Regions from separate parts of the Pseudoduganella sp. R-32 genome, predicted to be linked through region 1. Evidence: predicted binding sites of a transcription regulator. Region 1 holds the regulator's gene; each other region holds the start of a gene.

Evidence for each region. Region 1 encodes FNR, which switches genes on or off when oxygen is low (the NO sensors DNR and NnrR bind a similar motif). Its sites were predicted from a motif close to TTGATNNNNATCAA; they were not measured.
Region 2: a site for FNR is predicted at 2,756-2,769, ahead of ACN9MU_RS24485 (universal stress protein). Genes of this name have one in related genera too.
Region 3: a site for FNR is predicted at 4,855-4,868, ahead of ACN9MU_RS21685 (hemerythrin domain-containing protein). Genes of this name have one in related genera too.
Region 4: a site for FNR is predicted at 1,491-1,504, ahead of ACN9MU_RS22920 (PHA/PHB synthase family protein). Genes of this name have one in related genera too.

What each region holds. Positions count from the first base shown of each region.
Region 1 covers NZ_CP183987.1:3,681,202-3,688,791, forward strand. Annotated here, with positions in the region: gene ACN9MU_RS16880 (response regulator) at 1-546, shown strand, start outside; gene ACN9MU_RS16885 (response regulator) at 539-1,174, shown strand; gene fnr (fumarate/nitrate reduction transcriptional regulator Fnr) at 1,276-2,049, shown strand; gene ACN9MU_RS16895 (carboxymuconolactone decarboxylase family protein) at 2,110-2,481, opposite strand; gene ACN9MU_RS16900 (MerR family transcriptional regulator) at 2,435-2,884, opposite strand; gene ACN9MU_RS16905 (bacteriohemerythrin) at 2,930-3,316, opposite strand; gene ACN9MU_RS16910 (LysR substrate-binding domain-containing protein) at 3,382-4,281, opposite strand; gene ACN9MU_RS16915 (aldo/keto reductase family oxidoreductase) at 4,378-5,238, shown strand; gene ACN9MU_RS16920 (DUF1854 domain-containing protein) at 5,247-5,711, opposite strand; gene ACN9MU_RS16925 (ABC transporter ATP-binding protein) at 5,704-7,590, opposite strand, start outside.
Region 2 covers NZ_CP183987.1:5,359,196-5,366,785, reverse strand. Annotated here, with positions in the region: gene ACN9MU_RS24505 (hypothetical protein) at 1-136, opposite strand, end outside; gene hemP (hemin uptake protein HemP) at 210-404, opposite strand; gene ACN9MU_RS24495 (Crp/Fnr family transcriptional regulator) at 534-1,346, opposite strand; gene ACN9MU_RS24490 (response regulator transcription factor) at 1,483-2,127, opposite strand; gene ACN9MU_RS24485 (universal stress protein) at 2,203-2,670, opposite strand; gene ACN9MU_RS24480 (protein phosphatase CheZ) at 3,007-3,846, shown strand; gene ACN9MU_RS24475 (chemotaxis protein CheA) at 3,846-5,720, shown strand; gene leuC (3-isopropylmalate dehydratase large subunit) at 5,901-7,304, shown strand; gene ACN9MU_RS24465 (entericidin A/B family lipoprotein) at 7,328-7,456, shown strand; gene leuD (3-isopropylmalate dehydratase small subunit) at 7,517-7,590, shown strand, end outside.
Region 3 covers NZ_CP183987.1:4,792,886-4,800,475, forward strand. Annotated here, with positions in the region: gene clpB (ATP-dependent chaperone ClpB) at 1-935, opposite strand, end outside; gene moaE (molybdopterin synthase catalytic subunit MoaE) at 990-1,442, opposite strand; gene ACN9MU_RS21680 (DUF349 domain-containing protein) at 1,439-4,036, opposite strand; gene ACN9MU_RS21685 (hemerythrin domain-containing protein) at 4,117-4,788, opposite strand; gene ACN9MU_RS21690 (bifunctional acetate--CoA ligase family protein/GNAT family N-acetyltransferase) at 4,894-7,257, opposite strand; gene ACN9MU_RS21695 (DUF2804 domain-containing protein) at 7,270-7,590, opposite strand, start outside.
Region 4 covers NZ_CP183987.1:5,027,708-5,035,297, reverse strand. Annotated here, with positions in the region: gene ACN9MU_RS22920 (PHA/PHB synthase family protein) at 1-1,419, opposite strand, end outside; gene ACN9MU_RS22915 (hypothetical protein) at 1,664-2,278, shown strand; gene ACN9MU_RS22910 (DUF4303 domain-containing protein) at 2,236-2,823, shown strand; gene ACN9MU_RS22905 (ATP-binding protein) at 2,958-4,787, shown strand; gene ACN9MU_RS22900 (hypothetical protein) at 4,799-7,081, shown strand; gene ACN9MU_RS22895 (GNAT family N-acetyltransferase) at 7,227-7,590, shown strand, end outside.

The DNA.
Region 1 (7,590 bases):
GCCTATATCTCGGTCGCCATCGAGCGCGGCGGCGAGCAATCGGACCCACTGTTGAAGGATGCGGCCAAGCTGGCGCAAGATGCGATAGAGACCGTGCGCCGCGTGATTACCGACCTGCGTCCAAGCGTGTTGGACCAGCTGGGCATCTGGCCTGCGCTGGAATGGTATGCGGAACAGGTGGCGCAGCGCAGCGGCTTGCAATGCACCTGCAATATCACGCCGGAGGCGCAGGCGCTGGAGCTCGATGCGGAGCGCAGCACCATGTTGTTCCGCGTCGCGCAGGAAGCGCTGACCAACGTGGTGCGCCATGCCGAAGCGAGCGAGGCGCGCGTCATCGTGGATATTGACGGCGAAAACGTGGTGCTGCGGGTGGAAGACAATGGCAAGGGTATCGAAAGTGCCGGCTTGTCCGACCGGGAATCGTGGGGCTTGTTCGGCATGCACGAGCGCACGCGCCGCTTTGCCGGCGAACTGAATATCAGCGGCAAGGCCGGGCAGGGCACTACCCTGCAGCTGCGGCTGCCTTTGGAGGACAAGAATGGGTGACAAGATCACCGTTTTGCTGGTCGACGACCATGCGATTGCACGCAATGGCGTGCGCCTCATGCTGGGCACGGCGCCCGACATCAGCGTGGAGGGCGAGGCCGGCAACGCCGTCGAAGCGATGCAGCGCGTGGCCGAGCGCAGTTTCGACGTGGCGCTGGTGGACATCAAGATGCCGGGCAAGAATGGCCTGGACCTGTTGAAGACCCTGCGCAGCGAATGCCCGCGCATGGCGGTGCTGGTGCTGAGCACCTATTCCGAGGAAATTTACGCGGTGCGCGCGCTGAAATCGGGCGCCTCCGGCTACCTGACCAAGGATGCGCCGACGGCGACCCTGATCGAGGCCGTGCGCAAGGCTGCCTCGGGCGGCAAGCACGTGAGCCCGGCGTTGCTTGAAAAACTGGCAACCCTGGTCGGCGGCGGCCCGAGCGGCGACCACGAAGAGCTCTCCAACCGCGAACTGGAAGTTTTCAAACTGATTGCCCAGGGCGAGTCCCTGGTGCGCATAGGGGAAAAACTACATCTCAGTCCTAACACTGTGACAACCTATCGCAGCCGCATCCTCGAGAAAATGGGCATGTCCACGAATGCTGAGCTGACCCGCTATGCCCTCGAGCACGGGCTGATCTGAGCGGCTGTAGGGGAACCACTACAGCAACTACACAGGATGCTTGATACCGGGAAATGACGCCGGGCGCGATACTGCTTCCATCGAAAACAAGGAGCAGCAAAATGAGCCCGGTCATCCCAATCACCCCTGCAAACGCCACCAAATCCTGCGCACCAGTCGCAGCCAAATGCTCGCTGTGCAGCTTCAACCGCCTTTGCTTGCCACAGGGCCTGGCCGACGAAGATGTTGCTCGCCTTGACCAGATCATTTCCCGCCGCCGCCGCGTGAACCGCGACGAGCCGCTGTACAAGACCGGCGACAGCTTCCACAGCCTGTATGCCGTGCGCTTCGGCCACTTCAAGACCGTGCAGGTGAACCAGCGCGGCGAACAGACGATTGGCGGTTTCCACATGGCCGGCGACCTGCTGGGCATGGAAGCCATCGGCAATGGCCAGCATTCCTGCAATGCCGTGGCGCTGGAGGACAGTGAAGTCTGCGAGATCCCCTTCAACCGCCTGCAAGAGCTGGTGATGCAGATTCCCGGCTTGCTGCAGCAGTTCCACCGCACCATGAGCCGCGAAATCCAGCGCGAGCAGTCGGTGATGCTGTTCCTGAGCCATATGCGCGCCGAACAGCGGCTGGCCATGTTCCTGCTGAACCTCGCTGGCCGTTACGCCCAGCGCGGCTACTCTTCGACCAGCTTCCAGTTGCGCATGTCGCGTGAAGATATCGGCGGCTACCTGGGCCTGACCGTGGAAAGCGTCAGCCGCCAGCTGGCCCGCCTGCGCCAGGATGGCTCGATCGTCCTGAGCAACCGCGATCTGCGCATTACCGACCGCGCCAGGCTCGAGGCCATGTCGTCCGGCGGCATGGCGCAGGAACTCGCTGTCGCCTGACCGGCTTACCAGTTTTCTCACCTGTAGGGGGTGTATGGGGCAGCTCTTGCTGCCCCTTTTTTATTGCGCGAACACTTCTTTGGCGGCCATCAGGCCGTTGAGCGCAGCCGGAAAGCCGGCGTAGACGGCCATCTGCATGATGGTCTCCACGATCTCTTCGCGGCTGACGCCGACGTTGAGGGCGGCGTGGATGTGCACCTTGAGCTGGGGCGCAGCGTTGCCCATGGCGGTCAGCGCGGCCACCACAGCGATCTCGCGTGATTTCAGGTCAAGCCCCGGGCGCGAATAGATGTCGCCAAAGGGGAATTCGATCAGGTAGCGGGCGAAATCGGGCGCAATATCTTCCAGGCTTTGCACGACGCGGTCGCCGGCCTGGCCGTCGACTTCACGCAGTTTTGCGAGCCCGCGCTCGTAGCGGCTTTCGGTGTTCATTGGCATGTGCTCCATCGGTGGTTGGATTCGACGCCAGGGACTGCTCCAGGGAGCGGTAATACTCGATCTTGGCCTGCAATGATGCTGCAGATTGTTGCATCGCCTCGATTTCGGCGAGCACGTTCTGCATATGCTCTTCCAGCATCCGGCGCCGTTCCGGCACCGTCGAGTCCCCAGCGCCGCGAAGTTTTGCGAATGACTGCATTTTGCCGATTGGCATATGGGTCGTTCGCAGACGCAGCAGGAATTCGATCCAGGCAAGGTCCGAGGCCGCATAGCGCCGCCGGCCGCCCGCTGCACGATTGACCGGGGCAATCAGCCCGATGCGCTCGTAATAGCGGAGGGTGTAGGCTGTGAGGCCGGTACGTTTGGCGACTTCGTCAATGCTCAGGTGCGATTCCATGGGGTGATCGTAAAAGTTAGAGTGCACTCTAAGTCAAGCACTTTATTACTCTAACCGGGAAGCCGCAACTGCGAGCGCAAGGTCCATCGTGTTGATGTGGGCCTCGAGCCAGTCCGGCAGGGTGCGGATGATGTCGCGTGCCGTGGCTTCCTCGTCGTCCTTCAGCAGGCGCAGGGTGCGGGCGACCTTTTCCAGCAAGTAGCCATGGGCTGCGCGGTGGGCCTGGGCAGCCGGGTAGGCGATGCGCTCCATCAGGCTGTTTTCTTCGCGCAGGTGTTCCATGAATTCAGCTGCCAGGTCGCGGCAGGCTGCGTCAAAGGCGGGACGGGGCAGGGTTACCATGGCGTCGAGCATGTCGAAGACGATGCGGTGCGACTGGTCGAGAACGGGAATGCCCAGTGCGAGGTCCGGCCCGAAGACGATGGAATCCATGGGGTTCTCCAGTAGTGTCGAACCGCAATTGTGCCGCTGGGAAAAAATCGTGCACATGATCCATGTCAATTTTCACTTTTGACAAAGTCTATGAAGGCGCGCAAGGGCGGCGGAACCAGCCGGCGCTCTGGGTAGTAGAGGAAAGGGCCCGTAAAGGATTGCCACCAGGGTTCCAGCACCGCTTCCAGGGCGCCATTGTCCAGGTGCGGGCGCAGCCAGTCTTCGAACAGATAGATGACCCCGCTTCCTGCCTTGGCCGCGTCGACGATCAGTTCAACGGCACCGGATGGCTCCACCAGCAAGGGGCCGTTGACATCGACTTTCACGGTTTCCCCATCGCGCCTGAATTCCCATGGCGGTACGGCGCGCCCGGCAAAGCGCATGCGCAAGCAATCGTGCTGGAGCAGTTGTTGCGGATGGTCGGGCCGCCCGCGTTTGTCGAGGTAGACCGGCGCGGCAGCGGCGGCAAAGCGCTGGACCCGTGGGCCGATGGGTACCGCGATCATGTCCTGCTCAAGGCGCTCGTCATAGCGAACGCCTGCGTCGCAGCCCGCGGCAAGCACGTCGACGAGGCCCTCTTCTGCGGCAATTTCCAGTTGTATGTCGGGATAGGCGGCCAGGAACGCCGGTACGATGGCCGGCAATACCAGTCGTGCTGCACTGATGGGGACGTTCAGCCTCAATCTGCCGGCTGGCCGGTCGCGCAAGCCGTTCACTTCGGCGAGGGCGGCATCGACTTCTGACAGGGCGGGCTGGAGGCGCGCCAGCAGGCGCTTGCCCGCTTCAGTGGAGGTGACGCTGCGCGTGGTGCGGTTCAGCAGCCGCACTCCCAACTGGGCTTCCAGGCGGCGCACCGCTTCGCTGAGACCGGATGCGCTGACGCCCATCGCACGCGCGCCATCGCGAAAGCCTTGGGCGCGTGCAACGGCAATGAAAGCATTCAGGTCGGCAAGATCGACGCGCATTGTGCAAATTTTCGTACGGGCTGTTTTGATTATACCGGCTTATCGAACGGTCGATTCGCTTCTAGACTGGGAACCTCATTGAAAAGGAGCTCTACCATGTCCCAGCAACCATCCACTTACTGCCTCGGAGACCTGATCGTCAATCGCATGGGTTACGGCGCCATGCGCCTTTCAGGGCCGCATGTTTTCGGGCCGCCGGCCGATACAGCAGGCGCATTGAAGGTCTTGCGCACGGCGGTTGAATCCGGTGTCGATCACATCGACACCAGCGATTTCTACGGCCCGCACGTAACCAACCAATTGATCCGCGAAGCCTTGCGCCCCTACCGCGATGGCCTGGTGATTGCCACGAAAATTGGCGCCCGGCGCGGCGCCGATTCTTCCTGGCTGCCGGCTTGTTCGCCTGCTGAACTGGAACAGGCCGTGCATGACAACTTGCGCAACCTGGGGCTCGACAAACTGGATGTCGTCAATTTGCGCCTGATGATCGATCCGATGCAGCCGGCTGAGGGCTCGATCGAAGAGCCGCTTGCCGCGCTGGCCGAGCTGCAGCGCAAAGGCCTGGTACGCCACATCGGCTTGAGCAACGTGACCCATGCCCAGGTAGCCGAGGGCCGGCGGATGTGCGAGATCGTGTGCGTGCAAAACCAGTACAACCTGGCCCACCGCAATGACGACGCCTTGATTGATGAACTGGCACGCGATGGTATCGCCTACGTGCCGTTCTTCCCCTTGGGCGGGTTCTCGCCGCTGCAGTCGTCTACCTTGTCGCGTGTCGCCGCCCGCTTGGGCGCGTCCCCGAACCAGGTGGCCCTGGCTTGGCTGCTGTACCGGTCGCCGAATGTGCTGTTGATTCCGGGGACCACCTCGATTGCCCACCTCAAGGAGAACCTTGCCGCGCAGGCGCTCGATTTGCCCGGCGAGGTCCTGGCGGAACTGGATGGCATGGCGCGCTAGCGGCGCGCTTAGAGGAATCGATCGAGGATCTTCTTGCTGTGCTTATCCAGCGCGAACTGGTCGCGGATCAGGAAGTGGATGCCGTGGCTGTCCGACACCAGCAAGGAAACGCTGCCGATGCGGCGAATATCTTCTTCGCCGCGCAGCACGAAGGTGGTATCGCCGCGGTCGGTTTCGACGCTCCAGGTGGAAGGGCAGGCATAGCTGCCCACGTCCACGATACGCTGGATGACCGGCATGAATTCACGGCCGGCCAGTTCTTCGCGCACAATGTCCGCCAGTTGCGGCGACAGGTCGGAAATACGATCCAGCCAGGCCACTTCCTTGCCGTCGGTGTTTACCAGCGACAGGCCTTCATCCGGCGCCTGGATGGGAAACGCGCGTACCGGCGACACGCCTTCATGCAGCACGCCGTTGGCGTCGATCAGGTTCAGCTTACCGAAGCTGTCCCGGCTCAAAGTAAAATTAATCATCTTCACGGCTCTTTGCCTTGTCATCCATGTCTGTATCGACGTTACGTGCCTGCGCCTGGTAGAGGCGGTAGTAGGCGCCTTCCCTGGCCATCAGTTCTTCATGAGGGCCTTCTTCGACGACCTTGCCGCGGTCCATCACCACCAGGCGGTTCGCGCGTTGCAGCGTTGAGAGACGGTGCGCAATGGCAATCGTGGTGCGGCCGGCGACGAGGTTGTCCAGCGCCTTCTGGATTTCTTTTTCCGTTTCCGAGTCCACCGATGCAGTCGCTTCGTCGAGGATCAGGATGCGTGGATCGATCAGCAGCGCGCGCGCAATCGAAATACGCTGGCGTTCACCGCCCGACAGGCCCTGGCCGCGCTCGCCCACCATCGAATCGTAACCCTGCGGCAGGCGCAGGATGAAGTCGTGGGCGTGCGCTGCGCGGGCGGCCTTCATGATTTCTTCGCGGGTGGCTTCCGGCTTGCCGTAGGCGATGTTTTCCGCAATGGTGCCGAAGAACAGGAATGGCTCCTGCAGCACCAGGCCGATATTGCGGCGGTAGTCCGACACCGCGTAGTTGCGGATATCGACGCCGTCCAGCAGGATCGCGCCTTCCGCCACGTCGTAGAAGCGGCAGATCAGGTTGACCAGGGTCGACTTGCCGGAGCCGGAATGGCCCACCAGGCCAATCATTTCGCCGGCCTTGATCTCGAGGTTCACCCCGCGGTTGACGGCGCGGTTACCGTAGCGGAAGCCCACTTCGCGCAGCGTGATGTCGCCGCGGACCTTCTCGACCTTCACCGGCTGCACCGGATCGGGCACGCTCGACACGTGGTCCAGGATGTCGAAGATGCGCTTGGCGGCCGAAGCGGACTTCTGCGTCACCGACACGATGCGGCTCATGGAATCCAGCTTGCCATAGAAGCGGTTGGCGTACAGGACGAAGGAGCTCAGGACGCCGACGGTGATGTTGTGCTTGGAGATCATCCAGATGCCGAACACGTAGATCACCAGGATGCCCAGTTCGGTCAGGAAGGACACGGTCGGCGAGAACAGCGACCATACCTTGTTCAACTTGTCGTTGACGGCCAGGTTGTGCTTGTTGGCGGTACGGAAGCGGGTTGCTTCGCGGGTTTCCTGCGCAAACGCTTTCACCACGCGGATGCCGGGAATCGTATCGGCCAGCACGTTGGTCACTTCGCCCCAGACGCGGTCGATCTTTTCAAAGCCGGTACGCAGCTTGTCGCGCACCAGATGGATCATCCATGCGATGAAAGGCAGCGGCAGCAGGGTGGCAATGGCCAGCCAGGGATCGATGGTGAACAGGATCACGCCGGTCATGATGATCATCAGGACATCGGAGGCGAAATCGAGCAGGTGCAGGGACAGGAAGACGCAGATCCGGTCCGATTCGGAGCCGATGCGCGACATCAGGTCGCCGGTGCGCTTGCCGCCGAAATACTCCAGCGACATGCGCAGCAAATGTTCATACGTCGTGGTGCGCAGGTCCGCGCCGATGCGTTCCGATACCAGCGCCAGCACATAGGTCTTGGCCCAGCCGAAGATCCACGCCAGCACGGCGGCGCCGGTCAACGCTGCCATGTACTGCACCACCAGCATGTGCTCCACCGGCTTGCCGTTCTGGTAAGGGATCAGCACATTGTCCGTCAGCGGCATGATGATGTACGGCGGGATCAGGTGCGCGCCGGTCGACAGCAGCATCATTGCAAATCCAAGCGCCAGTTGCCATTGGTAGGGGCGCGCAAAGCGCCACAGGCGGAACAGGGTCCAGGTGGACGGCGGCGTGTGGACGACTTTGGTGCAGACCGGGCATTCTTCCTGGTCGGCTTCCAGCGGCGCCTTGCAGGTAGGGCAGGAATTCTGTTCGACCTGCTGCAG
Region 2 (7,590 bases), 1.7 Mb from region 1:
GCTTGACGCAGCCGCCATTGTCGGCGGCGTTGGCCGTATAGTGGGACATCAGGTGCAGCACGGCGGACAGCATCAGTTCCGGCTGCCGGGCAGCGGCGCTGTGCGTGAAGATCGGGTCGTTGCGGTCGATAGCCATGATTCACTCCAAAGTTTCAGGGGTGGCTGGCTGCCGCGTGTGACGGCTGGCTGGCGATTGGGGAGGGTAAGCTTCAGGCAGTCAGGATCAGCTTGTTCAACTGCGTGATGCGAAGACGGTAGATGCGGCCGGCATGTTCAATTTCGATTTCGCGCTGATCTTCCATCAGGCCGGCGGTGGTGTAGCGGCGCAGGGGCTGGGTCGGCTGCTGCGCGGCAGGGGCGACAGCAGCCTTGGGTTTGGGGGCGTCGATAGTGGCAGTAGACATTGTTATTTTTCCTCAGATAAGAATGATTCGCATTTGCATTATGCTCAGGTCGGCAAAGCTTGTCAAATAAATTATTGAAGAAAAAAAGAGGCCCGCCGAAGCGGGCCAAAGCTGGGTGAGTAGTACTCTTTACAAAGTCGCCAGCAGCGGCACGGCAGCTTCGCTGGCGGCGGCTTTGGCGCGCGACGGCAGCTTGCTGCGCGTGCGCGATGGCGGCAGGCGACGCAGCGATTTCAGGGCGTCGACATCCTTGATGCCGATGGTGCGCTGGTCCACGCTGATCAGCCCGATCTCGTTGAAGGCTGACAGGGTGCGGCTGACCGTTTCCAGCGTCAATCCGAGGTAGCTGCCAATCTCATGGCGCGTCATGCGCAGGTTGAACAGCTTGCTCGAATAACCCATCTGCGAAAACTTTTCCGATAGCGTGACCAGGAAGCGCGCCACCCGCGCCTCCGCGCTCAGGGCGCCCAGCATGCCGATCATGGCTTGCTCGCGCACCAGTTCGCGGCTCATCACGCCGTACATCAAATTCTCCAACTCCACGTGGGTGCGGCCCAGCGTGGTCAGCTTCTTGAACGGCAGCAGGATCAGGTCGCAGTCCGACAGCGCCACCGCCTCCGAGGCGTAAGTCTTGCTGTGGATGCCGTCTACGCCCATCAGGTCGCCCTTCATCGGGAAGGCCAGCACCTGCTCGTTGCCGAACTCGTCAATCAGCACCGTTTTCATGAAGCCGGAATTCACCACGTACAGCATGTCGAACGGCTGGCCAATCGTATGCACGCGCTGGCCGGTCTTGAACTGCACATGCTGGAACAGCAGCTCTTCAGAATTGAGCGATACCGGCGGCAAGTGCAGCAGTTCGCACACTTCTTTCAGGTTGGACCACAAACGGCCTTGCCGCTGACGGCCGGCCTCATGGGACACGGGTTGCGTTGAGAGCATGCTGATCTCCTGGTTCCCAAACGGAATGGTTTCAGTATGCCAACGTGAATGTGGGAAAAATATCAGTCGTTGCTGAATATACCCGTAGGAGGGTAGTGGGGCGATGTAGGAATTATCCTAAAATCAACCTTGTCAATCATGCCTTGAACGGGGTCAGCAGCTTGTGCGCCACTGCGTACTGAACCATTTCTGAGAGCGAAGCCATGCCCATCTTCTGCATGATGCGGGTCTTGTGGGTGCTCACGGTCTTGACGCTCAAATGCAGGCCGTTGGCGATTTCAGTGATGGATTTTCCCGACACCAGTAGCGAAAACACCTCGAACTCGCGGTCGGAAAGCTGTTTGTGCAGCAGGGTTTCGGCTGGCTGCATGATATTCAGCGCCAGTTGCTCGGCCACTTCGGTGGAGATATAGGGCCGGCCGGAGGCAACCTTGCGGATGGCGCCCACCAGCTGGGTGCCGGCGCTTTCCTTGGTCAGGTAGCCCTGGGCGCCGGCGCGGATGGCGCGCACCGCGTACTGCTCTTCCTCGTGCATGGTGAGGATGAGGATGGCAAGCTTGGGCGATTCGCTGCGGATCTGGCGGATCAGGTCAACGCCGCTGCGCCCTGGCATGGACAGGTCGAGCAGCAGCAGGTCGAAGCCGCCCTGGCGGATGTGGGTGAGGACTTCGAAGCCGTCGATGGCTTCGCCTACGATGTCGATGTCGGGTGCCCCGTCAAGAATGCGCTTGAGCCCTTCGCGCATGATGGTGTGGTCGTCGGCAATGACAATTCGAATCATGGTTCCTCAATAGTTAGCAATACTGGTCTTCACGCCCCAGCCCGGCAGGCCGGAGCGCGTCGTAACGCTGGCCGTTCAGGCCGGGCGCGGGTCTTTGATCAGCCGGTGCACCAGCACCGGGATCTTGGTATGCGACAGCACTTTATTGGTCACGCTGCCCAGCAGCAAGTGTCCCCAGCCGCTGCGCCCGTGCGAACCGATGAAGATCAGGTCGCAGCCGCACTGGTTGGCGACGTCCACGATCTTCAGTGCCGCGCTTTCGGCAAAGGCGGTCATGCCTTCGGCCCGCACGCCTTTTTTCGCGCAAGACTCAAGGATAGACTGAACGTGCTCGTTGCCGGCGCGCTGCATTGCCGCCCGATACTCTTCTTCGCTCGGGTAGCTGGGCGGAATGATCTCCACGTAAATCGGGTACTGGTATTCCGGTGCCACGAACAGGGCCAGCACTTCCGCCCCGAGCTGCTGGGCAAATTCGACCCCGGCGCAAGCGGTCTTGCTGGAAACGGCCGAGCCGTCCGTCGTAATCAGGATTTTCCGATACATATCTCAGCCTCCTTTAACTATTTAAAAGAGTCAGTTCCTGCCTTCATTGTAGCCCCGTTTGCCAGTATTGTTCTGCTGTAAAGAGTTGATAATTATCAAGAAACTGTCACGAGGACATCGCAGATGGCGCAAATTCCCGCTATTTCAGGGGCTTGCAGCGTGTATTTCACACGATCCGCAAATACAACAGTACACTTGGAGGGCCATCCGGCTTCACCTAAGAGATTGAACTGTGGGGGCTGCCCCTGTTACACTCGCGAGAGAACCCAATTTATTGCCGAGCGTTAAATTTGACAATGTTTTGGCAATTTGAAACGTAATGGAGAAGCAGGAATTATGACCGACGCCGCTGATGATTTCGATGCATTATTTGAGGAAGTATCCGCGCAACGGGCGAATGCGCCTGCACCTGCTCCAGCGCCGGCTCCGGCCGCTGCGGCACCCGAGTCGGGCGATTCTGATGACCTGGAAAGCCTGTTTGATTCCGTAGCAGCTTCCAGCAAAACGGCAGCCCCTGCCGCAGCGCCGGCAGCGGCCCCGGCCCCGGCGGGCGAGGCGCCCGCGGAAGGCGGCGAGCACGCCGAGGGCATGTTCGAGCGCCTGGGCGGCATTGTGCGCCTGCTGCACGACTCGCTGCGTGAACTGGGCTACGACAAGGCCCTGACTGAAGCGTCGACCCAGATCGTGGACGCGCAGGACCGCCTGGAATATGTCGCCTCGCTGACCGAGCAGGCTGCCAACAAGGTCTTGAATACCCTGGACGACGGCATGCCGGCGCAGGAAGTACTGTCCAAGCAGGCCAAGGAAATGGAAGACCGCTGGGCCGACCTGTTCGCAGGCAAGCTGAGCATTGAGGACTTCAAGGCCCTGGCGGGCGATTCGCGCGCTTTTGCCAGCAAGGTAGCGCAAGCAACGGAGGCGGAGAAAGCCCGCCTGCTGGAAATCATGATGGCCCAGGACTTCCAGGACATCACCGGCCAGTTGATCAAGAAGGTCGTCGCCATCACCAAGAAGGTCGAATCCGAACTGGCGCAACTGTTGAAGGACAATGCGCCGGCCGATGTGCGCGAGAAGATTGCGCAGAAAGAGGTGTCGCTGATGTCGGGTCCATCCGTCCCATCGGAAGCCCTGAATCAGGACAGCGTCGATGACCTGCTTGCCGACCTGGGGTTCTAATGGACGATATGCTCAAGGAGTTCGTTGTCGAGGCCATGGACCTGGCCGTCAACGTCGAAGAGCACTTGCTGCGCCTCGAACGTGACCCCGACAACAAGGAAACGCTGAACGCAGTTTTCCGCTCGTTCCACACCATCAAGGGCGGCGCGGGCTTCATGAACCTGGGGGCGCTGGTGTCGGCCTGCCACCTGACCGAGAACCTGTTCGATGCGCTGCGCACCGGCGCTGCGCCGGTCACGCCGCTGTCGATCGAAGCGGCGCTGCAGGCTTCCGGCTTCGTGGCCGACCAGCTGACCGACCTGAATAACGGCACCGCGCCGGACCAGCTGGCGCCGATGCCGGCCGACCTGGAAGCGATCCTGAAAGATGCGATCGAGGGCAAGGCCAGCTCCGCTGCGGGCAAGGCCAAGCCGGCCGCCGCGCCGGTTGCCGCCGCTCCCGCGGCTGCCCCTGCCGCCGCCGCACCGGGCGCTGCGCCAGCTGCCGCGCCGTCGGCCGATGGCCTTGACTGGGAAGGCATGTACGAAGCCGTGGTGCCACCCGGTACTTACGTGCGGCCTGCTGTCGATGCGCGTGCCGAAGGCGTGGCTGCGGCCCACGCCGCAGCCGGTGCGCCGGCCGCCACGCCCGCTGCGGCGCCGGAAGTGCGCGAACGTCCGGCCGGCGAAGCCAAGCCGACCAGCGCGCCGGCCAAGGAAGAATCGATCCGTATCGACGCCGTCAAGCTCGACGCGCTGCTCGAAGTGGCCGGCGAGTCGGTGCAGGCCGCCAACCAGGCAGCCGTGTTGCTGGAGCGCCTGCAGCAATTCAAATTCGAAGGCCAGGCTGCGACCCTGATGTCGGCCCTGACCGAGACGCTGGAACGCGCTTCGCGCTATTCCACCGAACTGCAGCGCGCCACCCTGGCGACCCGCATGCAGCCGGTCGGCCGCTTGTTCCAGAAATTCCCGCGCCTGGTGCGCGAACTGGCGAAGGACCTGGGCAAGGAAGTCGAGCTGACCATCGAAGGCGCGGAAACCGAGGTGGACCGCGTAGTGGTGGACAGCCTGTACGACCCGCTGGTGCACATGCTGCGCAACGCGCTGGACCACGGCGTGGAAGCGCCTGACGCCCGCATGGCCATCGGCAAGCCGCCGAAAGCCTACATCTCCCTGAAGGCGTGGCAGGAGGCCAACTCCGTCATGATCGTGCTGCAGGACGACGGCAAGGGCATGGACCCGGTGGCGCTGCGCCGCAAGGCAGCGGAAAAGGGGCTGATCTCGCCAAGCGCCAACCTGTCGGACGACGAGTCCTACCAGCTGGTGTTCCTGCCGGGCTTTTCGACCAAGGAAGTGGCGTCCTCAGTGTCCGGCCGCGGCGTCGGCATGGACGTGGTCAAGACCGCCGTGGAAAAGAACCGCGGCGCCATCCACATCGAATCGCAACTGGGCAAGGGCACCAAGTTCGCCATCCGCCTGCCGATCGAGCTGTCGATCGTGCCGACCATGCTGGTCTCCACCTCGGGCGCGCTGCTGGCGCTGCCGATGGCGGTGGTCGAGCGCGTGGTCGAACTGCCGGAAGTATTCATGGAAGTGGGCGGCGCGCCAGTCCTCAAGGACCAGGGCCGTCCGCTGCCGGTGCGTTCGCTGGCCGGTGCGCTGGGCTACGAGCCGTGCTCGGAGCGCGTGGGCATCGTCATCAACTCGCCGCAGCCATACATCCTGGCCGTAGCGGCCGTGGACGGCACTGCCGACCTGGTCATCAAACCGATGACCGCGCTGTCGGTGGACGGCATTACCGGTACCGCGCGTTCCGCGGAGGGCGACCTGGTCCTAGTGGTTGGCCTATCGTTCCTGATGGACGGTTGCAGGGGAAGTGTACGAATGGCGGCCTAAAGCCTCCTTCGAAAAATAAAGAAAACACAAGCCTGCAGCCTCCCAAAAAGGGGCTGCGGGCTTTTTTTATTTGGCGCCATCGCTCGAAATCTACGTTGGATTGCTCACAAGGCGGAAAACAGCCGGGTTTTGCATTGCACAAAATATGGCATAATCAAACGGATCACCTATTACGGCAGCATCATGAAAACGCTTTACGACAAACTCTGGGAATCCCACGTAGTACGCACTGAGGAAGACGGCACCGCCCTCCTGTACATCGACCGCCACCTGGTCCACGAAGTGACCAGCCCGCAGGCATTCGACGGCTTGCGCGACGCCGGCCGCCAGCCATGGCGCCTGTCGGCCAACCTGGCCGTGGCCGACCATAACGTTCCGACCACGGACCGTTCGCACGGCATCGAAGACCCGGTCTCGCGCCTGCAGGTGGAAACCCTGGACAAGAACACCAGGTCGGTCGGCATGACCTATTTCAACATGAACGACAAGCGCCAGGGCATCGTGCACGTGATCGGCCCGGAGCAGGGCGCGACCCTGCCGGGCATGACCGTGGTGTGCGGCGACTCGCACACGTCGACCCACGGCGCGTTCGGCGCGCTGGCGCACGGCATCGGCACCTCGGAAGTGGAGCACGTGCTGGCGACCCAGACCCTGCTGGCCAAGAAGTCCAAGTCCATGCTGGTGCAGGTCGACGGCGTGCTGCCGGCCGGCGTGACCGCCAAGGACATCGTGCTGGCCGTGATCGGCAAGATCGGCACTGCTGGCGGCACCGGCTATGCGATCGAATTCGCCGGCTCGGCGATCCGCTCGCTCTCGATGGAAGGCCGCATGACGGTCTGCAACATGGCAATCGAGGCGGGCGCGCGCGCCGGCATGGTCGCTGTCGACGAGACCACCATCAACTACGTCAAGGGCCGTCCTTATTCGCCGGTAGGTCCGCAATGGGAACAGGCGGTGGCCTATTGGCGCACCCTGCATTCCGACCCGGGCGCCAAGTTCGACTTCGTGGTGACGCTGGATGCGGCCCAGATCCTGCCGCAGGTGACCTGGGGCACTTCGCCGGAGCAGGTGACTTCAATCGACGGCCGCGTACCCGATCCTGACCAGGAAAAAGACCCGGTCAAGCGCGACGCCATGGAAAAGGCCCTGGTGTACATGAACCTGACGCCTAACACCCGCATCGAAGACATCCGCATCGACAAGGTGTTCATCGGCTCCTGCACCAACTCGCGCATCGAAGACCTGCGTGCCGCCGCTGCTGTCGTGCGCGGCAAGCAGCGCGCCTCCAACGTGAAGCTGGCGATGGTGGTGCCGGGTTCCGGCCTGGTGAAAGAGCAGGCCGAACGTGAAGGCCTGGATGCGATCTTCAAGGCCGCCGGCTTTGAGTGGCGCGAGCCGGGTTGCTCAATGTGCCTGGCCATGAACGCCGACCGCCTCGATCCGGGCGAGCGCTGCGCGTCCACTTCCAATCGTAACTTTGAAGGCCGTCAAGGCCAGGGCGGACGCACCCACCTGGTGTCTCCCGCCATGGCGGCGGCTGCCGGTATCGCCGGCCATTTTGTGGATGTTCGATCCATCCGCTAACCATAATCTGCCAGAGACACATCATGAAGAAACTATTCGCCATCGCCATTGCTATCACCGCCTTCGCCCTGACCGGTTGCAATACCGTTGCAGGCTTCGGCAAGGATGTCCAGAAAGTCGGCCAGAAAATGGAAGGCGCGGGCAGTAAATAACCGCCGCACTGCGGGCTGCGCCGAGCATGCCGGCCCGCTGTCGCCACCTCGTTGAGAATCATGGAAAAATTTACCGTCTACGAAGGTCTAGTTGCACCCCTTGACCGCGCCAACGTCGATACCGACGCGATCAT
Region 3 (7,590 bases), 1.1 Mb from region 1:
GTCGCGCCGAGGCAATGCAGTTCGCCGCGCGCCAGCGCAGGCTTCAGCATATTGCCGGCGTCCATGGCGCCTTCGGCCTTGCCGGCGCCGACCATGGTGTGCAGCTCGTCGATGAAGACGATGGTCTGGCCCTCGTCCTGCGCCAGCTCCTTCAGCACGGATTTCAGGCGCTCCTCGAACTCGCCGCGGTACTTGGCGCCGGCCAGCAGGGCCGCCATGTCCAGCGACAGCACGCGCTTGCCGCGCAGGGAGTCCGGCACCTCATTGTTGACGATGCGCTGGGCCAGGCCTTCCACGATGGCGGTCTTGCCCACGCCCGGTTCACCGATCAGCACGGGGTTGTTCTTGGTACGGCGCTGCAGCACCTGGATGGCGCGGCGGATCTCGTCGTCGCGGCCGATCACCGGGTCCAGCTTGCCCATGCGGGCGCGCTCGGTCAGGTCGAGGGTGTATTTTTTGAGGGCTTCACGCTGGCCTTCCGCTTCCTGCGAATCGACCTTGGCGCCGCCGCGCACGGCGTCGATGGCGGTTTCCAGGGCTTTGCGCTGCAGGCCGTTCTCGCGTGCCAGCTTGCCGGCGTCGCCCTTGTCTTCAGCAATTGCCAGCAGCACCATTTCGCTGGAAACGAACTGGTCGCCGCGCTTCTGGGTTTCGCGGTCGGCCTGGTTCAGCATATTGACGAACTCGCGGCTGACCGTCACGTCGCCGCCGGACACCTTGGGCATGCGCTCCAGCGCATGCTTCAACGCCTGGGCCAGCCCGCCGACATTCACGCCGGCGCGCTGCAGCAGCGAGCGCGCGCCGCCGTCTTCCTGGTTCAACAGGGCCAGCAGCAGGTGTGCGGGTTCAATGTATTGGTTGTCGTTGCCGACGGCCAGGCTCTGGGCATCGGCGAGTGCTTCTTGCAGTTTTGTTGTGAGTTTGTCTTGGCGCATTTCAAACGCTCCTGATGAATTGTCAAGGACAACATGAGGATGCGTTGTTACATTTCAAGACCACTTCTTTAACGCATCGTCGTCGCTCGTGCGTGCATCAACCCAGCGGGCGCCCTCGGGCGTCTGTTCCTTCTTCCAGAACGGCGCCTCGGTCTTGAGGTAATCGATAATAAATTCACAAGCCGAGAAGGCCTCGCCCCGGTGCGGTGACGTGACCGCCACCAGCACGATCTGGTCCATGGGCTTGAGCGGCCCGACGCGATGAATGACCAGCGCACCATAGATCGGCCAGCGGGCCTTGGCCTGGTCGATAATGGCCTGGATCGACTGCTCGGTCATGCCCGGGTAATGCTCCAGCTCCATTTCGGCAACCGCGGCGCCCTCGTTCAGGTCGCGCACCGTGCCAACGAAGCTGACTATAGCGCCAACCTTGGCGTTCCCGGCGCGCAGTTGCGCCACTTCATGCGACAGGTCGAAATCTTCTTCCTGGATGCTTACTTCGCTCATTTACCCTCCGCCCCGGTCTTGCGGAACAGCTGCTCGATGCGGCTGGCAGTACGTGCGTCCGCCAGTGCGGGCATGGCACACAAGGCAAGGAACTGGGCGGCGTGGCTGGCCGGCTTCTGGCCGGACTTGAGGGAGGATTGCAACACTTCTACCTGCATTTTCAATCGGTCTTTCGCAAATTCGGCGCCGCTGTCGATGCCGGCCATGATTTCGAGGCGCAGCACTTCGGACAGCAGGCGTTGACGGTTGGTTTCCAGTTGGCCGGCGTAGGCGGAGCGCGCAGCAGCGCCCTCCCCGGCTGCTTTCAGCGCGGCGTCGAAGCGGGCGCGCAAGGTGCGCTCCTGCTCGGCCGGCAGGGCTGCCAGGGATTGCCAACGATTGTTCCAGTCGGCGCTGTCGATTTCGCCGGCTCCGGCCAGCGCGCTTTCCAGTGCCTGTGCCAAGCGCAGCTTTTCACGCAGGGCGTTGGCTTGTGCCGCGCCGGCGCGCTTGCGGATGGCGTCAGCCTGCGCTTGCAAGGCGCCGACGGCGGCGCGGTAGCGCTGGTCGATCTTCTGCTCGCTGGCGCGCGGCACCACGCCGGAAGCATGCCATGCGGCGGCAGCATCTTTCAGGGCCTTGCCGATGGCCGCCAGGACGGCCTTGTCGTCGCCTTCGAAGGCCGCCGACTCGAGGCCGGCGCAAATCGCTTCGCGCGCGTGCAAGTGGGCCTTGCGTTCGTGGTCCGCTGCGTGGGCGTGTTCCTTGCGCCTGGCGAAAATCTGGTCGCAGGCGGCACGGAATTTCTGCCACAAAGCCTGCTCGGTCTTGCGCTCCAGCGGCAAGGCGCGGGCATGGCCCTGCCAGGACTCCTGCAGGCGGCGCAAGGTGTCGATGGTGTGGCGGTCCAGCGGATTGAGCTTGCCCACCTCTTCGATCAATTGCTCGCGGCGCGCCACTTCGATCTTGCGCTGCGACTCGAGGGGCGCCATCAGCGCGTCCATCGCCTTGCTGAAGGCCGCGTCCAGCCGTTTCTTGTCCTTGCGGTCGATCGTACCCAGGCGGCTCCAGGCCTGGCGCAGGCGTTGCGTCGACGATGCCAGGCTGCGCCAGTCGTGCGTGTGCGGCAGGTTGCCAGAGGCCGATTCCTCGCGGTCGACCTGGGCGCCGCCCGCAGCCTCCAGTTGCGCGCTGTCCTTGGCGATCAGGGCATTTGCCTCGTCGACCAATTGTTGCGCTTTCGCCGCATTAGCGTGGCGCTCGTCGGCCAGGTGCTTGAAGTGGGCGGCGGCTGGAGCGTATGCGGCGGTGCAGGCGGCGTCGAATTTTTCCCACAAGGACTTGGGCGCGGCGCCGGATACGCCGTCCAGCGCCTTCCAGCGTTCGCGCATGCTGCCGACCTTCTTGGCCAGCTCGCTCATCCCCAGGCCCTCGGCAGGCAGGCTTTCGACGGCGTGCACCAGCTCTTCACGCGAGACATTGCCGCCCCAGCGCGCCCAGTCGCCCAGGCGCTTGAAGTCGGCCCGCGCATGGGCCAGGCGCTCGGCCTGGGCTGGCGACAGGCGGCCGGTCTTGCTTTCCTTCAGGGTTTTATCGTGCTCTGCGGCAATGTGGAGCTGGCCTTGCGCCAGTGCGGTTTCCATCGCTTCGACCAGGTCCATGAACTGGCGGTTGGCTTCCTGCTCGGCGGGCGATGGCTTGTGTTTTTCCTTTGGTGGGCGCGGCGGGCGGGCGGCCAGCGCATCGTGGCCGTCGGCGTGCGTGACGGCCTCGCTATGCGGCGGTACCGGCGGCGCGCTGGCGCCAGGCGCCGGAGCGGCATCGTCCACTGCGCTTGCTGCGGCGCCCTTGGCGGGGACGCGTTCGGCCTCGGCGGCCTCGGCGGCCACTGCTGCCGCTGGCGCGGCGGCGGGCGGTGCGGCCGGCTGCTGCGCGGCGCGTTCCGCAGCCAGGGCAGCATCGAAATCGTTCAGCAGGTGGCGCGGCAGCGATCCGCGCTCGGGCGAGGCCAGGTGTGCCGCATGTTCGCTGGCCAGGCGCTCCAGTTCGACGGAATCGGGATGCTTGCGCAAGGCTGCCAGCGCATCGATCATCGCTCGCTGCAGGGAGACCTGTGCTTCGAGGCGTTCGCCCAGCGCATCGCGGATATGGGTAAATTCAGCCGCAGCAGACGGCGCGGCATCGACCACCTTCCATTGACGGTCCAGGTCAGCCACCAGATTGGGCGTCAACTTTTCATCAGCCAACAAGCGCTGCGCCAGAGCAATACAGGCCTGCGCCTGCTTCTGTTCGGCCTGCACATGGCGGATGGCGTCCAGGCGTCCTTGCACCAACTTGGCCACCCGGCGGTCCGAGTTGCGCACCGCCTGCTGCACTTTCTCCAGCGCCGCCTGCGAGACGACGTGTTCGGCTGCCGCCAGCCGCACGTCGGCAAATTCACTGTTCAGGATGAGCTCGACCGCAGCAGCCTCGTCGCCCGCAAGGTTGCGGGCCAGCTCGGCTTGCGCCGCGCGGCGTTCTGCGGGAGTGCCGAGCGGCGCCTGCGACCCGCCCGGGCTCGGCTGGCCGGCAACGCTGGCCTGGCTGGCCTGCTGCTTGAAAAGGAACTCAAACATAGTTGTGCTATGAATGGATCAAAACCACCATCATAGCGCAGCGCCGCCCGGCAGGGGCGGCGAATGCAGGCATGGCGTGTTCAGGCCGTGTCCGCAGCGGCGCGATGGGCCAAACGCGTGCGCCGGTGGTAGCGCAGCTTCGGCACAGGAACCACGAGCTCGTCTTCGCTGCGCAGGGAGGCACGCACCTGCTTGGCTTCCAACAAGGCTTTCCTGTCTTTTTCGGCGGAGGCCGGCACGCGGCGCGCTTCCACCACTTGAGCATCATGGGCCAGGAATTTGTTCGCGATATCGAACCAGGCTTCGCCGCCAATGGTGGCGCGGGCAATCGCAAACAATTCCTTTTCCTCTTTCTCCAGGCGCTGCAACAGCACCGTGCAGAAAGTCTCGATCGATTCGCAGATCTCCGTCACTTGCTGTTCGCTGTACTCCACCGCCGAGTCGAGTTCAGCCTGCAACCGCCGGATCACCGACAAGGCAGACTGGTTCAGCCGGCTCAGCTCGTCGAGCAGCTGGTTGGCCTGTTCCGTCGCATTTTGCAGGGCCGGAATCAGGTACAGCTCGATCTTGCGCCAATGGCAGGCCTGGTACAGGCGCTCCAGGGTTTCGCAAGCATATTCAAGCTGGGAGAGCGTCAGGCGCTGTTGCCGCAACAGCGTCGATTGCACGTATTTTTGAAACGACAGCAGGCTAAGGCGCACGTTAGCCTGTTCAACGGAAAGCGCAACTAATGTATATGTGGCCGTTAACATTCTTGCTCCCAAATATCGCTACGCGGAAACGGAAGTACAAGTGTAAATTAGCCCGACAGGTTCACTTTGACGTACATCAAGGTAACGCCATTCGCCCTCCACAATTTAGGAGGTTTTCAAATCCAGCGCAAGGCGAAGATCAACCATACCAGCTTCTCGCGACGCCGTCACTGTTCCGCCAAATCTTCGCATCAGTTGTTGCATTCCGATATTCTCCGACAGGGCTTCGCCCGTGATTTCGCGCGTCCCGCGGCTGCCGAAATAGTCAAGCAATTTCTGGAACAGGATATTTCCCAATCCTTTGCCTTTCAGATCGGAACGCACGATGATCGCGAACTCCGCTTTCTGGTTGTCCGGGTCGGCTACCGCGCGCACCACGCCCAGTGTCTCCGGCTGGCCATCGGCGCCGGTGCGGGTGGCGATGAAGGCCATGGCGCGGTCGTAGTCGATCTGGGTCAGGCGCGCAAGCTGGGTCGGCGGCAATTCCTTCATCGCCGAGAAAAAACGCAGGCGCACATCGTCGGGGTCGAGCTGGCTGAAAAAGCGCACGTGGGCCGGGGCATCTTCCGGCCGGATCGGGCGCAGCAACAGGGCGGCGCCCTGCCACTGGATTTCCTGCTCCAGCTCTTGCGGATAGGGGCGGATCGCCATGCTGCTTTCGGCGCGGCGCGGGCCCAGCGCGGCCCGTGCGGCATGCACCTGCAGCACGCCGTCCACCACGGTGACTGAGTCGATTTCCAGCGCGGCGATTTCGCCGATGTCGGCCACCAGTTCGGCCACATGCACCAGCGCGCTGCACAGGGTTTCGCGTTCGTCGACCAGGGCGCGGCCGACGCCCGTACGCCGCAGCATGTCGCGCGCCAGCACGGTATTCAAGGGCGGCAGGCCGACGGCGCGGTCGTCCACCACGCGCCCGGCGCTGCCGCCCAGGCCAACGCTGATGGCGGGCCCGAAGACAGGGTCGACCTGCATGGCGATGCGCAGCTGCTGCACATTGCCGCCGGCCGGCTCGCTTGCCAGCGGCAGGCCGTAGGCCGCCAGCACGGCGGCCAGGTCGGCGCGCGCCAGCTCGGCCTGGCCGGCGGCGCGCGCCGCTTCCACCAGGTTGCGCGCCGCCTGCCGCTCCGGCACCGAATGCGCGGGCACCTGGGCCGGAACCTCGATCAGCAAGGCCTGGTTGCGCGAATACTGCACCACCTGGCTGTAGGCGCGCACGGCTTTTTCGGGCGTGTCGTAGGTCGGCAGGCCGGCATCGGCGAAGACCTGCCGCGCGCCGGCCACCGAGGCGCCGCCCAGCCAGCAGGAGAGCACGCTGCGGCCGCTCTGGCGCAGCAAGGGCGCCAAGGCCTGCGCCACGCCGGTGCTGGCTGCGGCCGACGATGGCGCGTGCACCACCAGCAATGCATCGGCGCCCGGGTCGGCCAGCAAGGCGCTGGCTACGGCGGCATGGCGTTCGGCACTGGCTTCGCCGCCGATGTCGATCGGGTTGGCCAGCAGCAGCCCGGGCGGCAGCTCGTTGCGCAGGCGCTTGCCGGTATCGGGCGAGAATTGCGCCAGCTTGCCGTGCACGTATTGCAGCGCGTCGGCGGCAAGCTTGCCGGTGCCGCTGCCGTTGCTCATGATGGCCAGGCGCGTGCCGCGCGTGGGCCTTGCGCGCGCCACCGTTTCGACCGCGTCGAACAGGTCGGCCGAGGAATACACGCGCAGCATGCCGGCGCGGCGGATCACGGCGTCGTACACCTTGTCGTCGCCGCTACGGCCGGCCTTCAGCACCACGACCGGCTTGCCGCGCGCCGCCAGCCGCGCGGCGGAAATGAATTTGCGGGCGCAGCTCACCGATTCGATGTGCATGATGATGGCGCTCGTGTCATCGTCCGCCGCCAGGTAGTCCAGCATGTCGCCCAGGTCGATATCGCCGCCCTCCACCACCGATACCACGCGCGAGAAGCCGATGCCGTGCAGCTGTGCCCAGTCCAGCACCGCCGTCATCACGGTCGCCGACTGGGAAATGAAGGCGGTCTTGCCCGGCTTGGCGCCGGCGTGGGCGGCACTGGCGTTCAGGCCCGCCAGCGGCGCCAGCAGGCCGATGCCGCCAGGGCCGAGGATGCGCAGCAGGTATGGGCGCGCCGCCCGCATGATCTGCTGGCCGATGGTAGCGCTGACCGGCGTCAGGATGATGGCGCCGCGCGTGCCGCGGGCGCCCAGGTCGGCGATCAGGGCCGGGACAGTTTCGGGCGGCGTGCAGATGATGGCCAGGTCCGGCGCGCGCGGCAGGGCCGACAGGCGCGGGTAGCATGGAATGCCGCGCAGCTGCTCGTATTTAGGATTGACGGGCCAGATCGCGCCGGCAAAGCCGCTTTCCGCCATGTTGTTCATCACCTGGGTACCCATGCGGTCGGGCCGCAGCGAGGCGCCGAAAATGGCCACCGAACCGGGGTCGAACAGGCTGTCCATATTCCTGATGCTCATGGCGGCTTTCCCTTACCAGCGTGAATAGTGGTCCTCGGTCACGCCTGCCAGTTGCGTGACGATGCGTTTCGGCCCTTCCGGCTCGCTGCGTACCCAGCCGCTGAAGTGGCCCACCGGCTGGATGTAGCGGCTGGCAGCTACCAGCAGGTTGCGGTCCTGGCGGCGCGCGCCGTCGGGGGTAAAGAACAGCTCCAGCTGGTCGTCTTCGGTGAAGATGTGCCAGCGCTGCATGGGGTCGTGCGGGTCGAAGATGAAATGCGCAGGAGCCAGCGGCACCACTTCGCCATCGATCCAGAGCGCATTTTCGTGGCCGCCGAAATAGCCCGATTGCAG
Region 4 (7,590 bases), 1.3 Mb from region 1:
GTAGACCGAACGCCAGGGCGCCACGTGGTCGGACTGGGTGGCCACCATGAATGCCGGCAGCGCGACGTCGCCCAGCGCAACCGGCTTGCCCTGTACGGAATAGCGGCCGGCGGCCAGGTCGTTGTCGAGGAACAGGCGGCGCAGGTATTGCGAATGCATGCGCGCCGGCATGCGGGTGGCGTCCGCGTTCCAGGCCATCAGGTCGTTGGGGAATTCTTCCTCGCCGAGCAGGTAGCGGCGCACCATGCGCGACCACAGCAAGTCGTTGGCGCGCAGCAGCTGGAAAGCGCCCGCCATTTGTTCCGCACGCAGCACGCCGCGCTGCTGCATTTGCGCCTCCAGCACGCCAAGCTGGCTGTCGTCGATGAACAGGCCCAGTTCGCCCGGCTCCGTGAAGTCGGTCTGGGCGGTCAGCAAGGTCAGGGAAGCCAGCCGGTGGTCTTGCTCACGCGCCATGGCAGCAGCGGCAATGGCGAGCAGCGTGCCGCCCAGGCAGTAGCCTCCCGCATGCACGCGCTGGCCCGGCATGATGTCGCCGACTTTGCCGAGCGCCGCGAACCAGCCTTGCTCAAGGTAGTCGTCCATATCCAGTTCGCTTTGTGCGGGACCCGGGTTGCGCCAGGAAATGCAGAACACCGTGTGGCCGCGTTCGACCAGGTAGCGCACCAGCGAGGATTGGGCCGTCAGGTCAAGGATGTAATACTTCATGATCCAGGCCGGCACCAGCAGCACCGGCTCGGCATATACCTGTTCGCCGGCGGGCGCGTATTGCAGCAATTCGATCAGGTCGTTACGCAGTACCACCTTGCCCGGCGTGCTCGCGAGGTCCCGCCCTACCTGCTGGTGCGGGCCGGAGGGCGCAGTTTGGCGCTGCGCCAATGCCTGCTGCCAGTCGCGCAGCGCCAGGCAGGCGCCACGCGCCAGGTTGCAGCCGCCCTGTTCGATGGTGGCGCGCAGTACTTCCGGATTGGTCCAGAACTGGTTGGCGGGCGAATACACATCGAGCAGGTTGCGGGCTGCAAAGCCGACTTGCGACTGATGATGCTCCGATACGCCCCAGACATCGCTGCTGGCAGCCTTCCACCATTGTTCGGTTTGCAGGAAGGCCTGGTGCCAGGTATTGAACGGCCATTGCTGCCACTCGGGCGCAGCGAAGCGCCGTTCGCTTGCCAACGGCGCTGGCGCGTGACCGCGCGCGCTTTCCAGTGTGTAGCGCGCCAAGGCGCAGGACTGGCGCAGGGCAAGCTGTCCCAGTTCGGCGCACTTGCCGGGCGAGACGGCAAGGTGCAGTGCCCAATCCGTTGCCGCCAGCAAGGCGGATGCGATCGACAAGGAGGAGCTGGCGCTGGCCAGGCTGGCATGCACCTGCTGGTCCAGCTGTTCATAGGCTGTGCGTGGGGCGTGGGAGCTAACTGGCATGGGCGGTTCCATCGTTTTGGGCCGGGATCGGATATTGCGCTTCACTTTAGGGAGTGAAGTGCGATCTTTCCTTGATCTGGATCAAAACGAGAACGAACGTGCTAAACCATTGCCTGTCACGCCCGGAAATGGAGTGCGCAGCATCGTGATAGAATTTGCAAGATCGTCAACTCGACCGGCGATTCAAGTTGGGCTGCGCAATGCTCCACGCTGCGAAGCTCCCCACAATTCAGGCATTTGAACAATGAATCGAGCAGTTTCGGAAGAACTTCAACGCATCGGGGTCTCACAAGCGCAGGCTGAATCCATCGCCGACGATCTCTCCGGGAACGACGCCCGTACCTTGCTATCTGAATTGCTGCAACGCGGGCTCTGGAGCCTGGTCATTGACGAATCAAGTCCCTCGAAGTTGCCAGTGCTTGGCGGCGATGCCGTCAGGCGACTCCTGGACAAGGGCGTCGACATGGACGACTTGATGGATGTCGTCCGCGAGACCCAGGTAGACATGATCTACAGTGTAGCCAACCTGATCGACTGGCCGACATACGAACTCGAGCTTGAAGAGCCGTCTGGATTGACGATGTTCGTCGGTCTTCAGGAATCCGGCGAAAATGCGCTTCCGATCCATGACCTGCACTCCTGCCTCATGAGTCGTGACCCTTCCGGCCGGCATGGCGAGCCGCGAGCGATTGAGGTCCGTCAATTCCAGAAACTCGGTGAGGATGAACAAGAAAACATCCTGGATTTGCTGCAGGAGCGGAAGCTTTCGGCCGCAGCTTTGCTCTGGAAAAAATGCATAGGAGGGGAATTGAAGGAATGTATGAAGGCGGTTCAAGTATTACACGAGCAGCTCACATAAGCGACCGCTATCCCGACGACGACTTCTATGCGTTCGGGCTGTACACCACCGACACGGCTTCCTATTGTGGCGCGGTTGCTTGCTCTGAGCAGGGGCTCGAGTCGGCCGCGGACAACTACGCTGAACACTATGGCTCGAATTTTGAGCTGCACCGCGAGTCACTGCGTTGGAGCATCGGCGACTCGCCATTCTTCGATGAGGGCCTCGACATGATGCCGCTCACGAATGAACTTCGCGCTCTGGAGCCCGATCCATACTCAGACGGTGACGAAAGCGAGATCGAGGCGTCGCGTGAGCGTTTCTTCGCGGCTGCCTTCGCTGCCATCAAGGAGCTTGACGACGAAGGCATCTTTGGCACAGGCCAAGTGCGTGAAAGAGTCATTCTCAGTGTATGGCTGCATGACGAGAGTCACGCAATGATGTTGGACGCCGCAGCAAAACTCAACTGGCGGCCTTCGGTGGAACGGTATTCGGCCGAACTCGAGGCCGGCCTGGATGCTTTCAATAAATGGCTGAAACGTCCGATTCCGCAATCGCAGCGTTGAACGGCAATACTTACGTGATATTTGGAGAGTTTTTACTTGCATTGCGCAAGCTATGATGTTCACGATCTGGCCTCTGCGAGGCGCCAACGCTTCAACGATTGAAGGGCTGGCATAGGCGGCCCTTTTTTTCTTCTATGATCAAAGAACAACACGCAACTAACGTTGACCTTGGCGGCTTGCTGTCGGTCCTCGGCAAGCATCTCTATTCCACGCCCCTGGTGGCGGTGCGGGAGTTGATCCAGAATGCCCACGACTCCATCACGCGCCGACGCATCGAATGCCCGGATTGGCAGGAGACCGGGAAGCTGAAGCTCGACGGCGACAAGCTCAATGGGGTGCTGCGAATCACCGACAACGGTTCCGGCTTGTCGGAACATGAAATCCACGCATTTCTCGCCACCGTCGGCGCGGGCTACACGCGCACCTTGCGCACGCAAAGCGATGCCCTGATCGGCATGTTCGGCCTCGGATTCCTGTCTGCTTTCGTCGTGGCTGAGCAGGTCACGGTCACGACCACTTCTTACCAGGAGCCCGGCCAGGCCTGGCGCTACCAGTCGCAGAATGGAGAATCCTACACGGTCGAACCGGTACCGAACGACGGCCTTGTCGGAACCTGCATTGAGCTGAAGCTGCGCCCGGCGCACCGTTACCTGGCCAGCGCGTCCAGCCTGGAACGCTTGCTGGGGCATTACTGCGCCTTGCTCCCGGAGCCAGTCTATTGCGGCGATGTCCGCATCAACGAAATTACACCGCCATGGCGCCAGGCGGAGGGCAATGTAGTGGAGCACCCGCTGCAGCAGCGCAAGCGCAGCCTGGCCTTTGCGGCCCGGTTCGAGCAGCAATTCGAACCCATTTGCACGATTCCGGTGAAGACCTCCGCCAGCGATGTGCGCGGCATTCTCTGGATCCAGGACGGCGCGACTTACAGCAGCAGCGACAACCGCAACCTGAAGGTATTCGTGCGCGGCATGCTGCTTGACGATGATGCCCGCGACCTGCTGCCGCGCTGGGCGGGCTTTGTTGGCGGTGTCATCGAGTCACAGGACCTTACGCCAACTGCGAGCCGCGAAGACCTGCAGCGCGACGCCCATTACGGATTCGCCCAGGCAGACCTTCTCGATTCGCTGGTGAAGGGGCTGGCCGAAATCGCGGCCGGACAGCCGGCGGCATGGCGCCGCATACTGACCCGTCACAATGAGGCACTGATGGCGGCGGCACTGTGCAATGATGATCTGTTCACCTTGCTGTTGGACGCAGTGCGTATTCCAACGTCGCGTGGCGACCTGTCCTTGTCGGAGCTGCAGGGGCATGGCCCGATCCACGTCAGCCTCGGCGACAGCGGCGGTTTCGAAGACATGGTGTGCCGGGCCATGCATATCCCGGTGGTGAAAGGCGATCGCTACGCCGTACACAGCTTCCTGCGCCGCTGGGCGCAGCAGTGTGGCGGGAAGCTGGTTGAAATCGGCACCGAAAAAGGCAACCGGCAGCTGTTTGCCGAGGCCGAGCTGCCGGACCACCACACCGAGTGGCTGAAACGGCACCTGGGCAACGGCGAACTGCTGGTGCCTGCACGCTTCATGCCCGCGCACCTGCCGCTGGTTGTTGTCCCAGACCGGGATGCCGAATTGAAGGAAAGGCTGGAGTCGGACGAGTTAGACCAGCGCATCGCCCAATCGGCGCTGCAACTGGTACGCCAGTTCACCAGCAATATTGACGGCGAGATCAAGGCCCGGCTGTACATCAACCTCGAAAACCCGGCCATTACCAGCCTGCTGAACGCGTATCGCGAACAGGGTGAAACGGCCGGCTGCCTGCATGCGCTGAAGCTGCTGCGCTCGATGAAGATTGTCATGATGGCCGGCGATACGAGCAAGCTCCCTGCAACGGAAGGCCTGACCGGCGCCTTGCATGACATCAGCCAGCTTGTACAGGTATTGACCCGGTCTCAAGCAACAACTGAATAGCAAGGAATCAAATGGATATCTGGAAGTGGGTTTTCGACACGCAGCGCGACCTCGAGGAGGCTGGCAACTACCGCCTGGCGGAGCTCATTAACGAGATCCCGAGCAACGCGAGCGAGGGAAGGCTCGAACTCGCGCAAGCAGCGCTGCCGGAAGCGCTGGCGGCCGCACGGGCAGCGCGCCTGCCATGGCTCGAAGTGTACTTTCGCCACTGGACGATCAATCCACGCGTCTGCACGCGAAGGGAAGGCGAGGCGGCCCTGAAAGACACGGTGTCGCTATTCGAATTCGCTCACCGGCCGGAAACCGTCGACTGCCCGCAAAGCGTCTGCACCACGCAGGACATCGCCTGCTGCTATGCGAACGTGGACGGCGCCGGCTATGCAAATGACCGCATCGCTGTGTGCAAGGATACCCTGGCCCGCATCGACAGCAGCTGGGGGTGTTTCCGTTGTATCAGCAGCGAGATGATGAATGCGCTGGTGGATGCCGCAAAGCCGGAGGAGGCCTTGGCGTTTGCAGAACGGCAGTTGCCTCAGCTGCAGGAGACCGGCGCCGATCAAAGCGTCGACTGGTTCGAGCCGCTGGCGCAGGCGCAGTTCGCCGCTGGCCAGTACGAAACGGCGCTGGCGACCCTGGACTACATCGAGGAGCAAGGGTTTGACAGCGATAACCCGCCCAAGCACTACGCCCGTTCCTGCATGCGTTTCCGGCTGCTTGCGCTGCTCGGGCGATCGGAAGATGCATGGGCGATGCTGCCGCCGGAAGAAAAGGGGCGGGAGTTTGGCGAATGCCTGGACCTGTCGGTTGGCCTCGAAGTCCTGCTGCAGAAAGCCCCGGAGCGCAATGACTACCTGGTTGGCCGGCGTACTGCGGCCGCCGTGCGCCGCTACAGCGCATCCGGCTCGCATCGCCTCACGCTGGATGCACTGGCACCGCACGTGCGGCTGGCGGTCGCCCGCGGTGCGCGCTGGTCGGCAATGCAAATGCTCGAACTGGCGCGCCCCCATCTTGGGAAACTGAAGCAGCCATTGGGCGCTCCAGAGGCATTTGCTGAACTGGAGTCAATGGTGGCCGCCATGCCTGCTGTACGCGAATTGCCAGTCCCGGCGAGCGAGTTGGCTGATTACATCCGGCAGAGCGAATCCCGGGATGCCGAGCAGGACCTCGAGCTGCTGCTGGCGGGTGCCGCCAGCCTGCCGTCGGACGCCGGCCTGGCCGTGCTCACATCGTGCGCCATGCGTGCCTGCGGCGGAATGGAGGCTGCCCGCGCGTACCTGTGGTCCTTCCTGCGAGCGAATCCTCGCTCTGATGCCGTTGTGGAAGAACTGGAATCGGTGCTGGTCGAGGTTCGCGACGAAGCCGGCGTGCAGGCCCTGGCCGGCATGTTGCGCGAATCCGATCCGATCCGGACCCATTTGTGCCTTGCCCGTTTTGCGTTCAAGGGCGAGCGCTGGAGTGAGGTCGGCAGCAATGCCAGGCTGGTGCTGGAGCTGGAGCCTGGCAACGGTCAGGCGCGCGCCCTGTGGTCATATGCGTGCATGCACATGGGGGACTACGAGCAGGCGCTTGCGCTGTTCGAACAGTCGATCGAGGCAGATGGCGCCACCGGCAACACATATTGGGAAGCGATCGTCGCCGCTAGCGTATTGGGTCGATGGGATCGGGTGCGTGCGTTGGGCGCGGCACTTGGCATGGAGTTCGAGGCCGGCGAGGGCCCGATCGAGGAGAAGTGGGGCGTCGTGCGGGTGCAGTACGAAGACGACGGCGAAGTGATTGAACGTTACGCTCACCGGACCGGGCCCGTCACGGCGCGCATTGTCTCGCTATCGGGTTCCAGGCGGCGGCAGACCTTTGGCCAGCTGGTCGTATTCCATCCGCAGCCATTGGAGGAGCGGCCGGAAGGCGAAGAAGAGGACAGCCAGTTCGTGCAACTCTACAAGGTCGTTAAAGTCATTAAGCAAAGTAGCTTCGGTACCAGCTACCTGGTCGATGGCGTGCATCCAGGCGAGTCCGCATTGAATGTCCTCACCGAGGCGTTTTCGGCGCGGGGCTGGAAATGGGTCGTGCATAGCGAGAAGGACTACACGGTCTTCGACACTGAAGCCGAAATCGAGCATCCTGGCGTGTATTTCCTCGTTGCCGCTCCCGTTAATACCGCTGCTGCCGTCATCGACGAAACGCTGCGCGAACTGACCGCCGGCTTCGAACATCCCATGTGCTGGACAGGCCTTGCCGAAGCCGCTGGCTCGGATGTCAACCACCACGAAGCGCTCATGGAACGATACGAGCTGTGATCAGAGGAGGATCGCTAATGTTAGTCAGGCGCGTGGGCCCCCGTTCCAAAGTTACCGCAGCTTTCGATCCAGCGCGCTTTGGGGGATACCAATCAGGCAGCTCGCATCTCGCCTTGAAGACTAATATGTCGATAACTGGAGCCATATGATGATTACCCGTACCGCTACCGTTCAAGACGTTCCTCAGATTGCCGAAATGGTCGGTGAGCTGCTTGCTGAAATCATGGCGGCCATTGGCGAGCGGGCGTTCAATTTCGATCTGGCGGTTACGATCGAGAGGCTGGGGGCCTTCCTCTCACAAGAGAAGTACTTTGTCTTCGTCGCCTTTGATGGCGATCGCCCAGCCGGATTCGTGGCGCTTTACGAAAGCTACGCGCTGTATGCTGAGGGGGCCTTCGGCACGATCCCCGAGTTCTATGTTCGCCCGGCCTATCGCTCCAAGGCATTGGGCTTGCAATTGCTTTCCAAGGCAAAGGCTTTCGGCCGTTCGCGCGGTTGGAAGCGGCTGG